One region of the Alkalimarinus alittae genome, then DNA from elsewhere that is predicted to be linked to it. Evidence: predicted binding sites of a transcription regulator. Region 1 holds the regulator's gene; each other region holds the start of a gene.

What was found. Region 1 encodes FNR, which switches genes on or off when oxygen is low (the NO sensors DNR and NnrR bind a similar motif). Its sites were predicted from a motif close to TTGATCTAGATCAA; they were not measured.
Region 2: a site for FNR is predicted at 1,498-1,511, ahead of NKI27_RS00685 (bacteriohemerythrin). Genes of this name have one in related genera too.
Region 3: a site for FNR is predicted at 997-1,010, ahead of NKI27_RS02965 (nitrous oxide reductase family maturation protein NosD). Genes of this name have one in related genera too.

What each region holds. Positions count from the first base shown of each region.
Region 1 covers NZ_CP100390.1:886,664-888,870, forward strand. Annotated here, with positions in the region: gene NKI27_RS03895 (hypothetical protein) at 1-255, shown strand, start outside; gene fnr (fumarate/nitrate reduction transcriptional regulator Fnr) at 512-1,273, opposite strand; gene NKI27_RS03905 (hypothetical protein) at 1,407-2,207, opposite strand, start outside.
Region 2 covers NZ_CP100390.1:154,675-156,881, forward strand. Annotated here, with positions in the region: gene NKI27_RS00675 (arylsulfatase) at 1-444, shown strand, start outside; gene NKI27_RS00680 (DUF2970 domain-containing protein) at 526-777, opposite strand; gene NKI27_RS00685 (bacteriohemerythrin) at 850-1,416, opposite strand; gene ybaK (Cys-tRNA(Pro) deacylase) at 1,555-2,022, shown strand.
Region 3 covers NZ_CP100390.1:679,079-681,285, reverse strand. Annotated here, with positions in the region: gene nosZ (TAT-dependent nitrous-oxide reductase) at 1-932, shown strand, start outside; gene NKI27_RS02965 (nitrous oxide reductase family maturation protein NosD) at 1,144-2,207, shown strand, end outside.

The DNA of each region.
Region 1 (2,207 bases):
GCCGTATTAGTTTATTGCTTAACGATGGCGTTTGGTGGTCTATTGACGGGTACGATGGCCTCTCATTATAAGGTAACGCATGCTTCCGTTGTTGGTTTTCTTGCCGGAATAGCCTCCATCATGTCTTCTGCAGAACGGGGTGATATTACCTTCATGGCTGTTGTGATGGTTTTTCTTGGGTGCTTATTTGCCTGTTTTGGCGGAGTGTTTGCCCGTCGAGTATCTGAGCAGTATGAAGAAGATGTAGAGAATTAAAGGTATAACTAGCTAGGCTTAGGTTCACTTATTATTATGGAGTATATCTGAAATGAAATCAGTACTCATTAAGCCAGTAAAATGATATTTCATAATTTATTGCTTAAAGTGGGTGATTTTAGGGGTGAAAAACTACCATAAAGTGATATAAATCAATATTTGATTTTATACTAATAAGTAGGTATTATTCTTGTAGTTAATTAACGTCTAAACATAAAAAAAGAGGCATAAAGCCTCTTTTTTTAGCATGATTGTATTATTTTGGGTTTATGCATTTACTGTGGTTTTTTACGATATCGACTAAAGCGTCAATATCTTCTAGCACCACTTCACGACCCTGAACAGATATCAGGCCGCTTTTTTGAAAGCGAGTAAAAACACGGCTAACGGTTTCAACAGCAAGGCCTAAGTAGTTACCAATGTCGTTTCTTGGCATGGGAAGTCTAAAGCTTGTGCCTGAAAGTTTACGTAATTTAAATCGGCTAGAAAGGCTTAGCAGTAATGATGCAATTCGCTCTTCTGCGGTATTTTTACTAAGTAACATTGTAAGCTGTCGGCTGCCTTGAATTTCTTTGCTCATTAATGAGAAAAAGTGATGTTGAAGGGTTGGTATTTTTGAGGCCAATGTTTCAAGTTGACTAAACGGAATCTCGCACACACTGGCCCTTTCAAGCGCTTTAGCAGAGCAGCTGTATGAATCTGTGTTGGTGCTATCGAGGCCAATAATTTCCCCTGGTAAATAAAAGCCTGTGACTTGTTCTTCACCGTCTTCTGTGACTGAATAAGTTTTAATTGCGCCGCTACGGACAGCGAATAAAGACTTAAAGGGGGAGTGTTCTTTAAATATATGATCACCACGATTGATGGTCTTTCCTTGCTTTATCAGGTCTTCAAGGCGATCAATTTCATCTTTGTTGACAGCAATTGGGATGCACAAATTGCTCAGACTGCACTGTAAGCAGGATTGATTAATTCCTGTAGTGGGCTGTGGGTCTATTGCTGCGATTTTTTCGCTCATCTCGCTCTACTCAGTTAATAGCTTGTATATCAGCAGAATATTTATGTTATTTATTACTTAGTTTATATGATTCTAACATATAAAAAAATAGGGGTAGGGAGAAGGGGGTAAAAGTAGGTAGTAATATAATCATTCAATACTTTGGTCTAATGTAGCCTCCGTAACTAAAGGGCAGTTGATTATTTATTATGCGTTGATAATATTGGTCGAGTTGGTCTACGTTGTGTATAAATGCGTTTTCTATCAAGCTAGTAGCACCTAAACCAATACCGATTAAGTCGCCTGATATACCTTTAGAGACAGACGTGTCCTTTGAAAACTTAACATGATTAAGTTTGTTGAAGTTACTTTGAATCAGTCTTTCTTCAAATCTTTGATGACAATTACATTGAGTAGACTCATCTACTTCTACGCCAGATAGAACAGAAAGGCGCTCATCTTCGTCTATTACATAAATAGTGTCAGGATTAATAGCGATTAGGCCTTCAAGCTTTTCGCTCAGCTTGGCGCATGACTCGTGTTTTTTGGTCAGGAAACGAACGTTGACAGTTTTAAAGTCATATTGTTTGAATATCTTTACCTGCTCTGCCAAAAACTCAAAATCAATTGGGTCTTGATCTCTATTTTGTGTGCCAAGGCAAATATGATTAAATCCAAGGCCTTTTATAAGGGCAATAATGGCATCATCAGCAGGGACTTTATCGAGCTCTATAACAAAGGTCCCTCTGCTTTCGTCTTGTAGGTTGAAGGCTTTGTTGAGGGAGTACATAATCTCTGTCATTTCAGCCGGCGTTAATAATTGTGCTATGTCGCCCTGCCAATGAATATAGTTAATGCTGCGATCTTTTGGGATCAGAGCACTAACGAGATGGATCTCTTTAAGAAGGTAGTCAATATAATTTCTGACGGCTGTACTACTTAAATGGCCTGCTTT
Region 2 (2,207 bases), 730 kb from region 1:
GGTAATACAGAAAACATCGTTACTATCGACGCGGTTATTCCCGAAAATGCAAACGGTGTGCTCTATGCGCTTGGCTCGTTCGGCGGTGGTCTGTCCACCTATGTGCAGGACGGAGTGCTCAGCTACGAGTACAACTTGTTTGAAATCGAACGTACACAGATCAAGGCGAAGGGAAAGCTGCCCACAGGCAAGGTGAAGATCGAAATTGTGACCAAATATGCCGAGAAGAAGCCAGCAGGACCGTTAGATATCGTAATGAAGGTGAATGGCAAGGAGGTTGCAAAGGGCCGAGTACCCACCAGCGCGCCGCTGCTCTTTACGGCTAATGACTGTCTGGATATCGGCACTGACTTGGGCTCGCCCGTATCAATCGACTATTACGATCATGCTCCATTCAAGTTTAACGGTGATATCGCTGAGGTGCATGTTAAGTACACGGAGTAAATTCAGCAGAGATAGTTTTATCGACTTGCCTAGGTTCGCCCTAGGTAAGTCAACGCTTGCTCTGTTCTTGAGTGAGCAAAGCTAGCCACTCGAAACAGCCAAATAAGCGACTAATGAAACAATAAAAATAAAACAGCCCACCACTAATAATCCGACAAAAATAAACATCCCGATATGGCCTTCTTCGAGGCTTGACTGGGCATTGTTTCGTCCTTGAACACCAATCAAAGCATATAAAACGCTAGAAAGGGTTTGCCAAAAGGTGAGCTTCGTCTTGGGTTGAGTGGTGTCTGACGTGTTTGGGGAGGGAGTGTTATCAGGATTATTCATCATAAGGCCCCGGAGGCTATACTGTATCAAGTGATTAATGACTTGATACAGTATAGACAGAGGCTTATGTTTTAACTACTTAACGCCTTTCTCACGTAAAAATGAGCTGTATTTTTTGTCGGTACCATTAATGTGATTGATCAACCAGCTCTTGAGATACTCTAAAAGATCTTCGACTGTTTTTTCGCTATCGGCTTCATATTCTAGTACTTTTCTGACGACTGAATCTGTCATTTTTCGATGCTGTTGGCGGTGAGCTTCAAAGTCTGGGTAGCCATGCTCTTCCATCATTTTCTCTTCGCGGGCGAAGTGAAATTTGGTGTAATCGATAAGCTCACTTAACGCATCTTTATCGAAGTTCTCGCCAGTATAATAAAGCGATGAAGTTTGTAGTTGGTTGATGAGCTTTAATAGGTTCTTATGGTCATTATCGATGGATTCAATACCTACGCTGTACTCATCTTTCCACGTAACAAACTGGCTATCCGTCGCTTTTTTGTTAAGGACAATAACGAGGGCTAATGCAACGATCAAAATCCAAGGAAGTGGGTGAGTAAGCCCTAAGGTAAAGCCTAGGAGAATACCGGTTACCAGTGTTAAAAGTAAAAATGCTAGTGCAAAAGCTTTGAGCTTTTTATTCATTGTTGTCTCCGTATAGAGCGAGCCGGGTGTTAGACGCAAAAGTAGATAATTACTATCTTAGTTCGAAATCTGATATTAGAATTGGTTTAGATCAATTTAACGGTCTTTATTTGACCTGAATCTAGTAAGAGACACGACATGACGCCAGCAATCAACAGCGTAGAAAAAGCTAAACTACCTTTTAAAGTACACCAATATGAGCATGATTCAAATGCGGCATCGTATGGTGAGGAAGCGGCTCAAAAGCTTAATATATCGGCGTCTCAAGTGTTTAAGACATTGGTGGTGGCGTTAGATTCAGGTGTTTTGGCGGTATCTGTTATTCCTGTCTCGCATCAGTTAAACCTCAAAGCAATGGCCTCTGCGGTCAAAGCTAAAAAGGCTAAAATGGCCGAGCCTAAAGCGGTTGAACGATCGTCTGGCTATGTATTGGGGGGGGTGAGCCCGCTGGGGCAAAAGAAGTTACTAAAGACGGTGATTGATCAACAGGCGCTGGATTTCGATACTATATTTGTTAGTGCAGGGCGTAGAGGGCTTGAGATAGAGTTATCCCCTAATGATTTAGCGATGATGCTACAGGCTTCTTTTGCTTCACTGGCAAAATGATGCGTCATTAAATCGCAGGCATAAAAAAGGCGACAGCTCTATGAGGCGTCGCCAGAAAATAACAGAAAGGCATGAAACGTTAAAAAAGGGTTGGACTTGAATTCCCAGAAAAAAACAGCGGCGGTACAACTTAACCCGCCGCTTATAAGGGGGATACTACTCAAATCCACAATTAAAGGATAAGA
Region 3 (2,207 bases), 210 kb from region 1:
TAAACACGTCCCCAGATGGTAAATACTTTGTTGCCAACGGTAAGCTATCACCAACGGTTACGATCATAGCTATCGACAAACTACCTGCTTTATTTGATGGTAAGATCGAAGAGCGTGATACTGTTGTAGCAGAGCCAGAATTAGGCTTAGGGCCATTGCACACCGCATTTGATGGTCGCGGTAACGCATACACCACACTATTTATTGATAGCCAAATCGCCAAGTGGAATGTTGAAGATGCAATCAAAGCTTACAATGGTGAAAAGGTTAACTACATCAAGCAAAAGCTAGATGTTCACTACCAGCCTGGTCATAACCATACTTCAATGGGTGAAACCCGTGATGCCGATGGTAAATACTTGGTTTCTCTTTGTAAGTTCTCGAAAGACCGGTTCTTACCTGTTGGACCACTTCGCCCTGAGAACGATCAATTGATCGATATTTCTGGTGAAGAAATGAAGCTTATTCACGATGGCCCTGCATTCGCAGAACCTCATGACTGCATCATTGTTCACCGTTCACAATTAAAGCCTAAGAAGCTTTGGACGCGTGACGATCCGTTCTTCGCAGAAACTGTGGCTCAAGCGAAAAAAGACGGCGTTACTCTTGAATCAGAGAGCAAAGTTATTCGTGATGGCAAGAAGGTTCGTGTTTACATGACCTCTGTTGCGCCTAGCTTTGGCATGACCGACTTCACCGTTAAGCAAGGTGATGAAGTCACCGTAATTGTCACTAACCTTGATACCATTGAAGATGTAACACATGGTTTCTCAATGACAAACCACGGCGTGGCGATGGAGATCGGGCCTCAGGCAACGTCTTCAGTAACATTTACTGCAGACCAACCAGGTGTTTTCTGGTACTACTGTCAGTGGTTCTGTCATGCACTACACATGGAAATGCGTGGTCGCATGTTGGTAGAAAAAGCTTAATAAGCGCTTTAGACACGTGATCGCTTGATAACGTGCCTTAATTAGCTCAGCCTCTACTCGGAGGTTGAGCTAACTCAAGTTATCCCCTTCTTGTTTACCCTAAAATACTTAATCATATTAAATGTAATTTCATTTACAGATTCAGCCCATCAGCCTGCTAATTAGCCTATTATCTGCTGTCTGTTTTTAACGATTTGAATGAGTAGCCGTGATGTCACAAAAACCTTCAGTCCTTCACATTGGTGCCTTAATCACTTACTCCGTATTAACGGTCTTGTTTTCAGCTAACCTTGATGCCAATGAACAGCTTAGTAGTGCAGAAAATAGCGCAGAAATCAGCGACAATACAACGCGCAACATAACCGTTGTAAGCCCCACAAACACGTTACAAAAGCTGATTGATGAGGCTCAGAATGGTGACACACTCCAACTGAGACCCGGCCGCTATATTGGCAGCCTTTTAATCGACAAACCACTAACCCTCAACTGTGAACCCGGCACAAATTTAGACGCTAATAAGACCAAAGATGCCATTCGTATCACCGCCCCCAACGTCACTGTTAAGGGGTGTAATATTCTTAATTGGGGGGATGACCTCACCGCGATGGACGCGGGTATTATTGTTAAGAAGACAGCTGAAAATGCCGTGATCAAAAACAACTATTTAAAGGGCGTTGCGTTTGGCATATTTTTAGATTCAAGCGTCAACACCCAAGTGCTATCAAACCGTGTTGAAGGCTCACTAGAAACCCGCTCTCAAGACCGGGGAAACGGCATCCATCTTTACGGCTCTACAGGTGCAGACGTTGCGTTTAATGAAGTATGGCACACACGAGATGGCATCTATATCGATACTAGCCACAAAAATTCGATCCGCAATAATGAATTTCACCACCTTCGTTATGGCGTGCATTACATGTATTCATATAGCAATTTAGTCGAGAACAACTACACCCATCACACTCGTACCGGCTATGCATTAATGCAGTCCAAGTACCTACAGATTCTTAACAATCGTTCAGAGTGGAATGAGAACTACGGTATTCTACTCAACTATATCACCGACTCCACCATCAAGAATAACCATGTATCTAATACTCGACAAGGTAGCAACTATATCGGTGACAGCTCAGCACAAGGGGCCGAGGGAAAGGCTTTATTTATCTATAATTCTTTTTACAATAAGCTCGTCGGTAACACCTTTAGAGAAGGTGATTTGGGAATCCATATTACGGCAGGTTCAGAAGACAATATCATTATTGGTAATAACTTCAT